Regions from separate parts of the Nitrospira defluvii genome, predicted to be linked through region 1. Evidence: riboswitches for the same ligand, from Rfam matches in the RefSeq annotation. Region 1 holds a riboswitch; the other holds the start of a gene.
The links. Region 1 has a riboswitch for fluoride ahead of KJA79_RS07035 (ATP-binding cassette domain-containing protein). Riboswitches for the same ligand answer to the same signal wherever they lie in the genome.
Positions count from the first base shown of each region.

Region 1 (7,518 bases):
GGGGTAGACCTGCCCGGCCTTGTCGAGCCTCTGTAAATGGCCAAGGAAGCAGGCTGCCAGATTGCCGTTTCCGGGGCCCCACTCCATGACCGTCAGCGACGCCGCAGACACAGCGGGTGCCGTATCACCGGCGCTCCGAGTGACGGACGAACCTTGCTTACTCGCGGCGCGGTCTCGCTTCGTCACCTGCTCAAAATAGTCGGCGGCCAGCGCGTGGGCCAATCGATAGTCGGCCGATGTGAATGTCTGATAGAAACTCCGTTGCTGGTCGCCCCGTAGTTGATAGAACAGAGTATTGATATGCGCCTGCCAGTAATCGACCGGCTTGTACTCCCCGAGCGGTTGAGGCAATGCGTCGGGATCCTCTACCTGCGTCATCAGGTGCTGTTCCATGCTGTCCCCCTGTGGAAAGGGGGAAAGTCTAACAGGAAGCAAATTTCACCCGCAACCAGTCTCCGATGACTCCGGAACCCATCGCGCCTCGACATGGCCCCCCTGATGCGCCGCCCTCACACCCCAACATCCGCACGCCCACGCACTTCCTTGACAGGCCTGCTAGGGCAGGTGTACCAAGACAGCATGCGGGAGCTCGGCGCGCTTGTCTGCCTCATCGTCCTCCTCTCAGGCTCCCCCCTTGGAGCTGAGGATCTCCCTCTCACGCGCAATGTGCCGATCCCGGACTTTCAGAACCGCACTGAGAACGCCAAACCTTACAATTTCGACGCCCCGCCCGAAGGCATGTTTCGCCGCATCGTGCTCGCCGAGGGATTCGATGAAGAACTGGGGTTTCAACGGACCCATGAAATCGTTCCCGTCGCCCCCACAGAGCAGTTCACCGCCGGATCGAAGCCGATTTTCATCGTGTTCGAACTGCACCAGCACTATCAATCGTTTCAAGTATTCGGGCGCTGCTATCCCGAGCCGGAAGCAGGAGCCGCGGGGCAACCGGTCGTGGCCGAAGACGCCATGTACATCGCCCTGGAAGACCAAACCGGCTACCTCACATTGCTCCCCGCGGAAGGCAGTTGGAAACCCGGTCGCTATAAAGTGGAAATCCACGCTGGCGAACAGATCAACGACATGAGCTTGATGGGCACCATGCGCTTCACCGTCTCCGCTCCGCCCGATCGCCCGGTTCCCTCCAAGCCACAATAACCCCGCAGGCATGCCGTTCCATCAACCGCCGATCACCTCCTCGACGCCATTTACACTGTTTGACCGGCGCTACGACCCTGCGCTATATCCGACAGCAACCGTAAGAGGCACAAGCCGGGCCGAGAAAAGCCCGCGCCGGATGGGACAGCGTCACCATGCACTGGGACATTCTCGCAACGATTCTCCTGACGGCCACCATTCAATCCCTCTTCGGCGTCGGCGTCCTCCTGTTCGGCACCCCGATTCTGCTGGTCTTGGGCTACGACTTCATCACCACCCTGACCACACTCCTGCCGATCTCGCTGGCCATCAACCTGCTCCAAGTCAGTAAGGACTATCGGCAGATTCATCTTCCGTTCTACCGGCAGATCCTCACCCTCTCGATTCCCTGCGTCATCCTCTGGCTTCTGCTGGTGACGACACGCAAACTGAACATCGGCGGCATCGTCGGGGTTTTTCTGATCGTGGCCGCCCTGAAAAGCGTATATCCGCCGTTTCAACGAGTCATCGAATCACTCGTACGGTATGAGCGTACGTACTTCGTGGTGATGGGCATGGTGCATGGCTTGACCAATCTGGGCGGCTCACTGCTGACGGCCATCATTCACAGCAAGCCATACGACAAAGACCAGACCCGCGCCACCACCGCGGTGTCCTACGGGACCTTTGCGCTCTTTCAACTCCTGACGCTCGGGCTCTCCCTTGGTCCTTCGACCATCGCCACCCCCACGACTGTCTTATACCTGGCCGCGGGCATCAGCATGTTCCTGGGCACCGACCTGCTGCTCTACAGCAAGATGAGCACGGATCGATACCGGACCACGTTCGCGGTATTTCTGTTTCTGTCGGGCACCGCGCTGATTTTCAAATCGCTCTTCCTGCGTTAGCCCCTCCACGGCCTCAGCGACAGGCTCAGCGAACCGAGAACCGTCGATTGTCTTGACGGCGGCAGGGATGCCGGTCTAGACTTCGCACTGTTCCTGACGAGTCCCAAGGTGATGGAGTTCACCGAGAACCGCCGACCGCCCTTCCGCGCCCGGCTGATAACTCCTACCAGCGCCCCACGCGGTAGGAGCCTCTTTGAGCGAACAGCCCACGACCAGCCCGGCCTATCCGCAATATCAACTGACCCGGGTCCTCCGCGACATCTTCACGCACTTGAGCCTCCTCCTGACGCTCGAACGGTCGATGCTCGGTATCATCGCCTCATACGCCGTCGCGATCGGATTCTTCCTTCTCTGCGTCCCCATCGCCGTCCAGGAATTGGTCAGCACCTTCTCCTTTGCCATGGAGCCGCGGATGATCTTTACGCTGACGATCTTCGTCGCCAGCTCGCTGACCGGGGTCGCCGCCTTCCGCGTGCTCCAGGCGCGCGCGGTCGAAACGCTCCAGCAGCGGATCTATACACGCATCGCCATCGCCTTCACGCGGCTGCTTCCTCGCTTGCGTGACGACACGTTCGCGCCGCAACAGGCCCATCGATTCATGGAGGCTGACTTACTCACCCGGGCGCTGGTTGCCATGGTGGCGGATCTGTTCAACGTCGCGGTGGTCGGCACCATCGGGGTGACCATGCTGATCCTGTTTCACCCCTACTTCACCCTCTACATTCTGGTCCTGATTCTGGGCTTTGTCGGACTGCTGACACTCTTCGGCCGCGGCGGCTTCTTCATCACCCTGGAGATGTCCCGACTGCACTACCAGATTTTCGGCTGGATTCAGAACATCGCACACAACCTCCCGCACCTTCGCGCGGCAGGCGACAGCCCCTATCTGCTGGAACGCACCGATGGCCTCACCCGCCTCTATGCCCGTATTCGACAACGCCGCTCGGATACCTTGACCGGAAGGCAGTACAAGGCCGCCGCTCTCTGGCAGGTGGTCGGCCACAGCGGACTCATCATTACCGCCGGACTTCTCGTCGTCGACGGCCAATTGACCGTGGGCCAATTCGCCGCCGCCGAGGTGCTGGTGGGGAATCTGCTGGTGAACATGGACACGTTGGCACGACGCATGGTGGCCATGTTTTTCGCCTTCGTCTCCTGCCGGGAAATCGCCGCCGTGTTTTCACTACCGACAGAAGAAGAGCAGGCCAAGGAGGATGTACCGGCGATGCAATTCGGGGTATCAGGTATTCGGCTGACCTGCCGGAACCTGTCCTATACCAGTCCGGATGGAAGCACGATGTTTCAGAACGTCTCGCTGGAGGTGTCACCAGGAGAAAAGGTCGCCATCCTCTGCAGCAGCAATCCCGCCAAGACCGCTCTCGCCAAAGTGCTGGCCGGGCTTCATCCCCCGACCACAGGCTTCGTCCGGTACAACGAAATGAATCTGGTCGAAGTGAAGCGGGATGCCATCAGCCGGGTACGCGGCCTCATCCTGGACTCTCATCCGACGTTGCTGGACGGCACGCTGGAGGACAACCTCACCCTCGGGCGACCGAGCATCGAATATGACGACCTCCAATGGGCCCTGCGCTTCGTGGAGTTGGATACCGACATCGACGCGATGCCGCAGGGGTTGCACACGCCGGTCTCCGGCCTGGAGGTTACCCTGTCCATCAGCCAGATTCTCCGTATTCTCGTGGCCCGCGCGATCGTGACACGGCCGCAGGTGCTGATTTTCGACGGGACCCTACACAACATGCTGCCCGCGACACGCACCCTGCTCCTGCGTCGGCTGTGCGCCAAGGACCAGCCATGGTCGGTCGTGTTCCTGTCAAACGATCCGACCTTCTCGGCCGACGTGGAGCGACGGATTATCATCGAATAGCCGTCTGGCCCGTCTCTCGGTGCGGGAACTGTTTGACCACTCCTCCGCCCCTTCTGTAAAATGGCTCCGATGTTGACCGATAACCTGCGGCTTGAAGGACCTGTTCCCTCTCCATGACTGTAGCGACCCGCCCATGGGCCTCCGTTGTCATCCCCATCAAGGATGAGCGCGAGAATCTGGTTCCCCTGACAGAGCAACTCGTGAAAGCACTGGAGAGCCGGGAGGAATCCCGATCGGCCCCGTTCGAACTGCTGTTTATCGACGACGGCAGCACGGACGGGAGTTCCGAGATCCTTGATGGCCTGGCCGCGCAGTATCGCTGGGTCAAGGTGTTTCACTTCGACCGCAACTACGGCCAGTCGGCGGCCTTCGATGCAGGGTTCAAACAATCGACCGGAGACCTAGTCATGACGATCGACGGCGATCTGCAAAACGACCCGGCGGACATCGCCACCCTGCTCCCGCTGATCCACCGGTTCGACCTGGTCTGCGGCTGGAGGAAAGACCGGCACGACAACTTGACGCGGAAGATCTCCTCCCGGATCGCGAACAGCGTCCGTAGCGCCGTCACCGGCGACCGGGTACACGATACCGGCTGCTCGCTGAAACTGTTTCGACGGGCGGTGGTCGACAAGTTGCAACTGTTCGAGGGCATGCACCGATTCTTTCCCGCCCTGGCCTTGATGCACGGATTTACCGTCACCGAAGTGCCGGTACGCCATTACCCACGCGCGCATGGCACATCGAAATATGGTGTGGGCAACCGGCTCTTCAAGGGCCTCTACGATCTGGTAGCCGTGCGGTGGATGCAGCACCGTTGCCTGCGTTACCGTTACCGCGCGACCGGGACGCCACCAGCCCCCGTGCGCCTATGACACTCGATACCATCTGGATCATCATTGGATTCCTCGGGCAGGGGATCTTCTTCATGCGCTGGGTTGTCCAATGGATCGCCTCCGAACGCCATGCAGAGAGCCGTGTCCCGACAGCATTCTGGTACATGAGCATGATCGGCGGACTGATCACGCTAGCCTATGCGATCTATCGGCAGGACCCGGTCTTCATTGCCGGACAGAGCATCGGCAGTATTGTGTACCTACGTAACCTCATGCTCATCCACCGCCCTAACCAGGGCGCCTCCGGTACGGCCTCTCCGGCGACCAAATCGTAATGGAACCACAGATGAACGGAGAGCTCACTCCATTGTCGGCGTCTGCGCCGATTGACCGCTCCATCCAGCCGCTCGCACTCGTGCTGTTGCTGGCGATGGCCACGGTGTTGTTTTTCGTCGGACTCGGCTCCCTCGGTCTCACCGACCGGGACGAAGGACGCAACGCCGAAGCCGGCCGGGAGATGTATGAAACGGGCAACTACATCAGTCCAACCTTCAATTATGAACCGCGCTTCGCCAAGCCGGTCTTTGTCTATTGGCTGATGACCGGTTCGTACCACCTGTTCGGCGTCAACGAATTCGCGGCGCGATTCCCCTCGGCTCTCTTCGGGCTTGGGCTGATTCTGCTCCAATATCTCTTCCTGACACGGTGCCGGGGGCGGGTCGTGGGCCTCTTCGGCGCGGCAATGCTATTACTGAACCTTGAGATCATCGGTCTCAGTCGCATGGCCCTGACCGACAGCGTGTTGATCTTCTTTACCACCCTGTCGCTGTATGGCTTCTGGCTGGGCGTATCCGGAGAGGAACGTGAGCGTCACTACATGTGGCTCTTCTATGTCGGCATGGCGCTGGCAACGCTGACCAAGGGCCCGATTGGTTTCCTCATTCCCATGCTGGCGGTAGGCTTATACCTGTGGCTCACCCGCTCCTGGCCGCTGTTCCGTCGTCGCGGGTATCTCATTCCCGGCCTCATCCTCTTCGTTGCCCTGGCGCTCCCCTGGTATCTCACGATGCTGAACATTCACGGGGAGCGTTATACGAGGTCTGCACAGGGCGATACGATCGGTCGTTTTTTCGGGGCCATGGAAGGGCATGGCGGCACGCTGCTGTTCTACATTCCCGTTTTCCTGCTCGGATTTTTTCCCTGGAGCGGCCTACTCCCCTTTGCCTGGTACCACAGCTATCGGAGTTGGCGTGAGGCGAGACGGGCCGGAACCCTCCCCCCCCGCCAGCCCTCTCCTGTCGAGGCCCAGGCGTCGCCCGATGCGCTCGAATGGTTCGCCGCCGCCTGGGTCCTGGGAGGCTTCGTCTTCTTCAGCCTCTCCTCGACCCGCTTGCCGCACTATATCGGTCCCTTGTTTCCTGCTGCGGCAATTCTGGCGGCCTGCTATTGGAATCGCTGCGTCACGGATCAGGCTGCGCCGGGCCTGCGGGCCGCGATCCATACCATGACCGCCGTGGGCTCCATTCTGGCACTGGCCTTTGCCGTGCTTCCCCCGCTCTACGCCAAATTCGCCGGGAAATTGGTGGATGAGTTTCCTCTGGCTGGACAAGTGACGCTCGGGCCCGGCCCCTACACCGTCGCCTCCATTTTCCTCCTGGGCATGGGACTCGTCGCCTATTTCGGGTTGAGCGAGACGCGAAAACCGGCCGCCTTCTGGGCCGCCGGCGGATCGCTCGCCCTCGTGGTGTTGGCCGTCACGCAACTGACGTTTCCACTCATCAACCATTTTGTCATCGAGCCGCCCCAACAACTGGCCGAAGTCGCAGGGCTCAACCTTGGGCCTCAAGACCGGCTGATTCTCTACGGGCAACCACGCCCGTCACTCGTGTTTTACGCCAAACGCAAAGCCATCGTCGTCCCGAAGGGAGAAGAGGCCAACATCAAGCCCTACCTGACTCAACCGGGACGCACCATGATCCTCTTGCCGGCAGCCCTGCGCAATCGATTGCCGTTTGAGACGATGGACTACCCGGTCATGCTCGAGCGTTACGGCTACATCCTACTGGCTAGTCAATCGCTGATCCACGTGCCGGAAGAGGCCGAGAAGCCAGCGATGCGCATCCCCGGCCATTGACCGGTTAGTGCAAGGGCACAAGCCCTTTAAGCAGCTGAACCGCAACCACAGCCGCGAGCAGGCCCAGCGCATACACGCCGTCCGCGCGCCAGGATCGTCCTGCCGCCGACTCGCAGGCCGGCACACCGGTGGCGGCAATCCATTGCGCCACGCAAAGCAGCGCCGTCAATCCGATCACGACGGGTGCACCAGTGGCCACTCCCAGCCCAAACAATATGAGGGCATTCGAACCTGTTCCTCTGTCGCCTGCTGCGGCACGTCTTGCGAGTAGGCCCCATCCCGTCCGCACCAACCAGCCGCTCCCTAACAGCACCAGTCCCACCACGAGGAACACAGTGTCCATCACGGGATCGACAACACGGTGCGTGAGCACCCAGAAGAGTCCCGTCAGCAACAGAACGATCGGCGCGATACGAACCAGTGCCCGTGAGCCTGACTGCCTCCACTCGCGCAATGGTTCGTTACAGACCGAACCTACCACAAACCCCAACGCTACCCCGCCCACCACATCGCCCGGGAAATGAGATCCTCGCCAGATCCGACTGGCCCCGACCCATGTGGCCAGTGCGAACGGCACCCAACGCAGGCGAGGCAGTGCCCGCGCCAGAACAGTCACCACGG
Region 1 is NZ_CAJNBJ010000001.1:1,440,937-1,448,454, reverse strand. Features, by position in the region: gene KJA79_RS07050 (SAM-dependent methyltransferase) at 1-393, opposite strand, end outside; gene KJA79_RS07045 (hypothetical protein) at 580-1,155, shown strand; gene KJA79_RS07040 (sulfite exporter TauE/SafE family protein) at 1,311-2,042, shown strand; fluoride riboswitch at 2,141-2,215, shown strand; gene KJA79_RS07035 (ATP-binding cassette domain-containing protein) at 2,236-3,927, shown strand; gene KJA79_RS07030 (glycosyltransferase family 2 protein) at 4,041-4,802, shown strand; gene KJA79_RS07025 (lipid-A-disaccharide synthase N-terminal domain-containing protein) at 4,799-5,098, shown strand; gene KJA79_RS07020 (ArnT family glycosyltransferase) at 5,110-6,897, shown strand; gene KJA79_RS07015 (phosphatase PAP2 family protein) at 6,902-7,518, opposite strand, start outside.

Region 2 (7,518 bases), on a different contig from region 1:
ATAGCACGACAAACTTCAGGGCAGTTGTTGAGGATGTTCCAGGCTGGGCAGTCATGCGTGGCTGTGCTCCTTGCAGGCTTGTGAGTGGATGTTCCGGAAAAGGGGCGCTGATTTTCTGCCCATGCGTCCAAACGAGAGAGCAGGAACTGATCTCTCTGGCCCTAACGGGGTACCAGCGGATTCTCAAACCGTGCCGCTGTTCCCAGCTCCGCTTCGATTTCTAGTAATCGGTTGTACTTCGCGATTCGCTCAGAGCGGCAGGCCGATCCCGTCTTGATCTGTCCACCTCCCATCGCCACCGCGAAGTCGGCCAGGAACGGATCCTCGGTCTCGCCCGATCGGTGGGACACCACGAAGTTCCAGCCTTCTTGTCGGCATAAGGCCACGGCTTCGATTGTTTCTGTCACGGTGCCGATCTGATTCAGCTTAATGAGCGCCGCGTTTGTCGTTCGTTCCCGAATCCCCCGTGTGAGGAACTGCGGGTTCGTCACATAAATGTCATCACCGACGATCTGGAGACGGCTCCCAAGCGCTGCGGTCTGGGCGCGGAACCCGTCCCAGTCGGTCTCGGCCAGACCATCCTCGATCGAGACGATCGGATACCGTTCGATCCATTGTTGATAGAGGGCCGTCATCTCGGCGCTGGTTTTGACCCCACTCCCAGACTTCGACAGGTCATACCGGAATCCGTCAAAAAATGAGGTGGCGGCCGGATCCAGCGCAATGGCCACATCCCGTCCCGGCCTGTACCCCGCGGCTTGGATTGCGTCCACGATCAATTCGCAGGCCTCCTCATTACTCTTGAAGGTCGGAGCAAAGCCGCCCTCGTCACCCACCGCGGTCGAATACCCCTTGGCCTTCAGCATCTGTTTAAGAGCGTGAAAGGTCTCGGTGCCGTACCGCAGCGCCTCGGCGAAGGTCGGCGCTCCCACCGGCATGACCATGAACTCCTGAAAGTCGAGCGTGTTGTCGGCATGCCGCCCGCCATTGATAATATTCATCATCGGAACTGGAAGCCGGGCCGAGGTCGGACCGGCCAAATACATGTGGAGGGGAAGTCCGGTCACTTCTGCGCCGGCCCTGGCAACCGCCATCGACACACCCAGCACTGCATTCGCTCCAAGATTGGCTTTGGTGGGTGTGCCGTCCAGGGCTCTCAGTAGGCCATCGATGTCGGCTTGGCTGGTCGGGTCCATGCCAATCAGACTGGGCGCGATCCGCTCATTGACATGCGCGACCGCTTTGAGCACGCCTTTGCCTCTGTATCGCGCCATGTCTCCATCTCTCAATTCGACGGCTTCATGCATACCTGTGGACGCGCCGGAGGGGACCGACGCAGCGAGCACTCGCCCGTTTTCAAGTCCGATGAACACTCGAACGGTCGGATACCCTCGAGAATCCAGAATCTCCAGAGCGCGGACGCTCTTGATGAGGTTCCTCATGATCGCTCCTTATTTCACGACCAGCACGGGGCATGGCGCAAGTCGCGTGAGGTTTTGAGAAGTACTGCCCCACTCCTGACCAAAGATCTTTGAGTGGCCCATGAAGCCGACGATCAAGAGGTCAAACTGGTGTTCCGCGATGAATGTCACGATTGCTTCCACTTCATGACCTGCAAGCAGATGCGGCGTCAGTCGCTCTCGTGACGCCGTGGCAGTCAAGCCAGCTTGGATTAGTACTCTTCGTAAATAGTCAGCAACCTTCGGCTTGGGTCGCAATTCACCGCCGACCACCGAGCCTTGGTGTTGCGGCAGACACTCTTCCACCGTCACGACGTGCAGGTCGGCTTCATAGATTTGAACCAACTCGATGGCCGTCACGAGCGCTTTGCGGGCTCCTTCCGAACCATCATTGGCGACAAGAATTTTCTGAAACAGAGGACGTGTGGCGATGTTGGAAGAAGGAAACATGTCTCATGCCTTTCATAAAGCTCAAGGAAAATGCCTGGGCCTACATGTGAACCGTGATTCTGCACGACTCTACGGCGTCAGGCATACCGCTCGGCTATTGGGGAAGCCTTACGAGCAGTCCATCTCGCTTCCGGGCCATTCATCAAGCTCTCATGCCAACGGACGCAGGCAGACCGGCTGTACCACCGGAAGTCCAGCGCTCCTCATAGTTTCCTGGCACGTGAAGCAGCATCCCTATCCTGACGGACAAGTTTGCCTTGGTCGGCCAGGGCGTAGACGACGAGAGCCCCTGTGGGAATGGTGAGATCCACAATTTGTTGGGATGACAAATCTTCAAGATGCATGACCAACGCCCGGAGACTATTGCCATGCGCGACAATGAGCACCGTGTCGCCTTTTTCCACCGCAGGCTGAATCCGTTCCTGATAGTAGGGCAGGACCCGCGCGGCGGTATCTTTCAGGCTTTCCCCTCCTGGCGGTCGCACATCGTAGCTTCGCCGCCATACTTCTACCTGCTTCGCTCCGTACTGATTGACCGTCTCATCTTTATTCAGCCCTTGTAGATCTCCATACATCCGTTCGTTCAGCGCCTGATTCTCCTCGATAGGTATCCGTCCTTGGCCGATGGCAGCTAATACAATCCTTAGTGTGTCAGTTGCTCTGACGAGCTTGGAAGTAAAGGCCCGATCCAATCGGTACCTGCTCAGCTGCTGCGCGGCAGCCAATGCTTCCTCGCCGCCTTTTGTCGATAGCGGCACATCAATCCATCCGGTGAAGCGATTTTCGAGATTCCATTGTGACTGGCCATGTCGAAGCAGCACGAAGTGTCCCACCGTTCAACTCCTAATAGTGGGGTCATTAGGTCACGCTCCGCTCCCGCCAGGAATGTCAGGACCGCGCTGGCACTTATGCGAAGCGTCAATCATATTCGATCTTTTCGATCCGCCCCGTCGTGGCGTTGATGTGTATCTCCTTTTTCTGTCCTTCGGCGGTGATTAGTTCAACTTCGTACACTAACCTACCATCGTCTGTATCCAGCTCCATCTCCAGAATTCGGGCATGTGGGAACTGCTCCAGCACAATTTGTGTGGCTTGCCGCATGTCGACGGCGGGCGAATGCGGCTCGTCGCCAAAACTAACTCTGAACAGGCCGATTCCAAAGATGAGCAAGCTCACAAACAAGACCAACGCCAGAATGGCAGTTCTGAAATCCATGACGTCCTCCCTTCGTGAGACGTGAAGACGGCCTTGCCGTTGCCAATAGGGTTCCGCAACAGAGGCAACAATCCTGGCGCGGTGATACACGTCGACGGTCACGCGTCTCAACGGTGACTGAGAGTGAAACAATATTGGTAGGAGGGGCTGTGAGTGGGAGTGGCTGGCTCAACAAAAAACTCCTACCAGATGGCCTCTGGTAGGAGTTATCAGTCCTGCGTCATGGTTCGACCGGCAGAACGGTTGTTGGTGAACTCCATCACCAAGAATTTATGATGACCTATGATTCACTGTACATACAGCAATCGGGAGAGTCAAGATCCCGGTCCGGCCGGCACTGGTAAAGTTTGAATCTGTGAGCAATGGATAGGGCCGGGAGCCTCAATCGGGCTCCCGGCCTTCGATGCTTATGGACAGAACGGACAGGAAGGACAGTCTTCTACGAAAGTCGCCAAGGTAGGCCATGTTCTCAGCAGCACGACCACAACCGAGGCAGGCAAAACAGTCAAGATGAGACGCATACCACTCACCTCCTTCTCGACTCAGCAGTAGGAGAAGGGAGTTCTTCGATCAGGCAGCAGATTTCATGCGGACCCAATGGCGGGCAGGGAAATCGACCCCGCCAGCGCCGACGATGCTGCTCCAGTTGAGTCCGGAGCTGAGTCAATAGCTCGATCTGCTGGTCCAAGGTCTTCAATTTCTTTCTGGCCCATGCATCTACAGTCTCGCAGGTTTTGCTCCCCTGCTTGGGTGATGCAAAGAGCGTTCGAATCTCCGCTAAGGCAAACCCGATGCTCTTGGCCTTCCTGATAAATTGGACCCATCGGACTGCTTCGACAGGATAGACCCGATAGCCGGTGTGTGTACGCGCAGGCTTTGGCAAAAGCCCACAGCTCTCCCAATAGCGTAGAGTCTTTGACGACACGCCTGTTTCAGTTGCCAGCTTTCGGATAGTCAATGCCCTGTCCACGCTCCCCTCTCCTCTGCGGTAAGGATAAACCCTCCTCTTACGGTAAAGTTCAAGTGGATTTTGCGGCTTCAAGTCATGATGGCAAACCCGCTGGGGGTTCTGGCATCATGACGTCATGGGTTGAAACTTTACCAGTGCCGTCCGGCCCCTCGCCTCCTGTAGACTTGTGGAGTCGACGTTAGGAGTGGTATCCGAGCCTGTCCTAGTACAACCCGAGTAAAGACCGTACCGCATGAAAGAATTAGAATGCATTATTCCGGAATGGAATCATTGAATCTGGGAGCTAACGTGCGGTTCTCGATAAAGATATATCCGCGTTCCTGAATGCCATCATATGTGAGATTGATCTCGCTCTGGGGACCTCGCCAAGTGAATTGCTGGCTAAGGCCGCGCATCATGGCCCCCGGTGTTCTGTCGATAGGGCCCAATAGAGATTCCAAATGAACCATGATCGTATTGTGGGTCTGAGCTCCATGGTAGTGGATCGTGACGCGTGCGAACTGTCCGTCAAATGTCACGAATCGCAAGGAGTCAACAACCGCATCACCCACTTTCGGAGGCCCCTGTTTGAGTTCATACTTTTGAATATGTTCGCCCGATTCCACTTTGATTAAGTCCTGAACATCCGCCAGCAATGCTCCCCACTGAAACCCGTAGAACCCATTGGGATCTGCTGTCATTGGACCCGCGGCGAGGTCCGGCAGCACGATGAATGCCCAGAGGAACAGGCTGCCCAACCCGAACAGTGGAAGGCGGATGCCTCGCACATCACCATCGCATGAGACCAGTCTTGAACATGCAAACACTGGTTATGCCTCTCCAGCAGTAGCACCCATCCCATGAACAGTGTCGGTCGACAGCGGTAAGTGAGGCGGCAGCGCAAGCAGAAAGAAACTGCCTGCACTCTCGATCGTTGGAGGGCTGCAGTTCTCCGCTGGTCTTTTCATCACCCCGTTCAATATTGAGAACTCGGCTGCTCCTTTTGTGCTGCTACCATGTCGGGACAACGATGCTCACGGATAATGTCTCCCATCTTCAGCATCAATTCAGCGAGCCTTTCGACCTGAGAATCGAGCGCGGGTGAGACAGAAGAATGAACGTCTCCGAAGCGGCGAAGCCCCTTGCTGTCGCACTCTTGTAGGGAAACCCAGAGTGACGAAAGCCCCCTGATGAGTTCCTGGCTGGTCGGGGTGGTCTCCCGCGGCAAGGAAAAGCAGTGTTTGAGTTCGCGAAGGATCGTCATGACTTCCTGAATCTCCTGTTGCAACGCCGGCGCGATATCAACCGAAATATCATTGCTGATCTCGAACATCACCCCGTGCTCTTCGGGACAGATTAATCTGGCCTCCAATGCACGCATCTTCTCCTCGATTAGGCGCATCACAATCTGAATGTTTCGCTCTTGCGCATCGTTTAACATGTGCGCCCCGTTCCTAATTGCGTCAAGAGAGCCAGTGCAGCCTGGCGGGCATGGGCCGAGAACAGAATGGACTCTGATTTTACCGTCGCATCGCTTCGACACAACGCCCGCTCAACAAACGGGATGGCAACCGGACCGATGCGCGAGATCGCCTCGGCGCACCGATCTCGCTGGAGAAAGTCTGGATGGGTCAAACCCGCGAGTAAGGCGGGCACGGCATCAAGCACCCTATCACCCCCTTCCACCTCTACCAGGGCCAGCGCCGCCTCCGTCCGAACCTTTTCGTAGTGATCGCACAAGGCGGTTCGGATCGGATTCACCGCCGTCTTGGCATGCAAGAGGCCGAGCAGTCGAAGCGCCTCCGCGCGTCGCTCCATACTCGGAAGCAATTCTTCCTCATAAGACATCCGGCGCTGTTCGAGCGTGGCTGTGAGAAATGGGATCGCCGCGGCTTCCATGTTAAGAATAGCCCGCGAGAAGCGGCCTCGCTTGAAGGCATCCTCCAAGCCCTCCACAAGCCACGGCAGTGCGCTCTTCTCCCGCAACTGAACTAGTGCTTCGGCAGCGCCAACAAGACGATGCCTACGCAATGCCTCAAGGAGGGCCGGAATCGCTCGTTGCTCTCCGAGCCGTGCCAATTGACAGGCAGCAGCGTTCTGCACGTCCTCCTCGGAGAGCCGTAAGATGGGACTCAGTCCATCGAGGCGGGAAGGATCGAGCGCGTGTACCAGCCCTTGAAACGCCGCCTCCCCTTTCACATAGCCGAGCGCTTCGGCTGCCAGCACCCGCCCCTCGGAGAATTGGCTGGGCGGTCCGAGTAGGAAGTGCACCAATGCGGGAACGGCGCGTTCGCCCAGGCTCAGGATGTCCGCCTGAACGTGAAGGTTGCTGTGGAGATTGTCGAGCCCTTGCACAAGGGTCTCGATGTTTTGATCCTCGGCCTGGGGCCGAGCCGTGTCTCGATTGATCATAGTCAGGCACCATGGGCCAACAGATGTGGATCTCGCGGTTCTCGGCACACATGTTCCACCAGGAGCCAGAAGAAACTGCTCACTCCACAACAATCCTGTGTCATATCCTCCGGACAAGACACCTCAAGCACATTCTCCGCGGGCCGAACACCATGGTCCCTGACCTGTCCTCATTCTGCGTCGTCTCAACGCACCCTACCTTTTGGACTCGGCCCCGCTAAGGTCGTCTTCTGAGAGTCCTCATCCGACTGAGAACTGGGTCGCTTTTCTTCTCGCCCCTGGTCTTGAGGCTTTATGTCACCGGGATAGGTTTTCAATGCCTCGGGGTAGGCAGAAGGTGTCGTCACAGGGCCAAGGTTGCCGAGGGCTTTATCCAATGACTGAAGTGTCGGATCACGTCCTACATCGTCCGTACATCGAACTGCTCCGCCCACATCTTGACAGGTGCCGGCAAAGCCCGGACTGGCCCATAGCAGTATCAGTACCATCCACCACATTCCGCCTTCCTTACAGTTAAATGATGTTCGGCAACAACAGCGGTGAATCATGATTGTCACAGTTACAAGAGACCCCCGCCTAAACTGGAAGGGGCCTGACCAGAAAGCGTGGCCCAAGCTTGCTCCAAATGCTGTCGATGGTGTTGCAATCGACGGAGCTCTGGCCCCTGCCGTAATTCGCGTTTCTCTTGAAGCTTCCAGGCGGAATGGATGGACGCCTGGATGGAGGCCTGCACGCTCGTCAACTGCGTCTCGAGACGTGTCTCGAATTGCCGAAATGCGTCCGCAAGATTCTGATTCGTCGCCCAGCGCAATTCTCCAACGTTTCTGGCCACGAGATATCTGACATCGTCCTGCAATCGTTGTTCAACCCCTCTTGCACGGAGTCGCGCAGGCAAGAATCGGCGCATATAAGAGGCCGCTTGTTCAGTAAAGGAAGTGACCCATCGATGTCCGACGACGAGCGGTTCTCGCACCAGCTCCGGTCGATCAAGAACGACCCCCTCGAGGCAGGGCACTTCGAACACATCGGCCG
Region 2 is NZ_CAJNBJ010000017.1:244,541-252,058, forward strand. Features, by position in the region: gene KJA79_RS16245 (MFS transporter) at 1-55, opposite strand, end outside; gene eno (phosphopyruvate hydratase) at 162-1,442, opposite strand; gene KJA79_RS16255 (universal stress protein) at 1,452-1,910, opposite strand; gene KJA79_RS16260 (2,3-bisphosphoglycerate-dependent phosphoglycerate mutase) at 2,114-2,743, opposite strand; gene KJA79_RS16265 (PepSY domain-containing protein) at 2,829-3,125, opposite strand; fluoride riboswitch at 3,319-3,398, opposite strand; gene KJA79_RS23375 (MerR family DNA-binding protein) at 3,652-4,095, opposite strand; gene KJA79_RS16275 (hypothetical protein) at 4,347-4,862, opposite strand; gene KJA79_RS16280 (hypothetical protein) at 5,051-5,410, opposite strand; gene KJA79_RS16285 (HEAT repeat domain-containing protein) at 5,509-6,486, opposite strand; gene KJA79_RS16290 (dynamin family protein) at 7,046-7,518, opposite strand, start outside.
Region 2: it holds a riboswitch for fluoride, as region 1 does, so the genes downstream of both, KJA79_RS16265 (PepSY domain-containing protein) here and KJA79_RS07035 (ATP-binding cassette domain-containing protein) in region 1, are expected to answer to the same signal.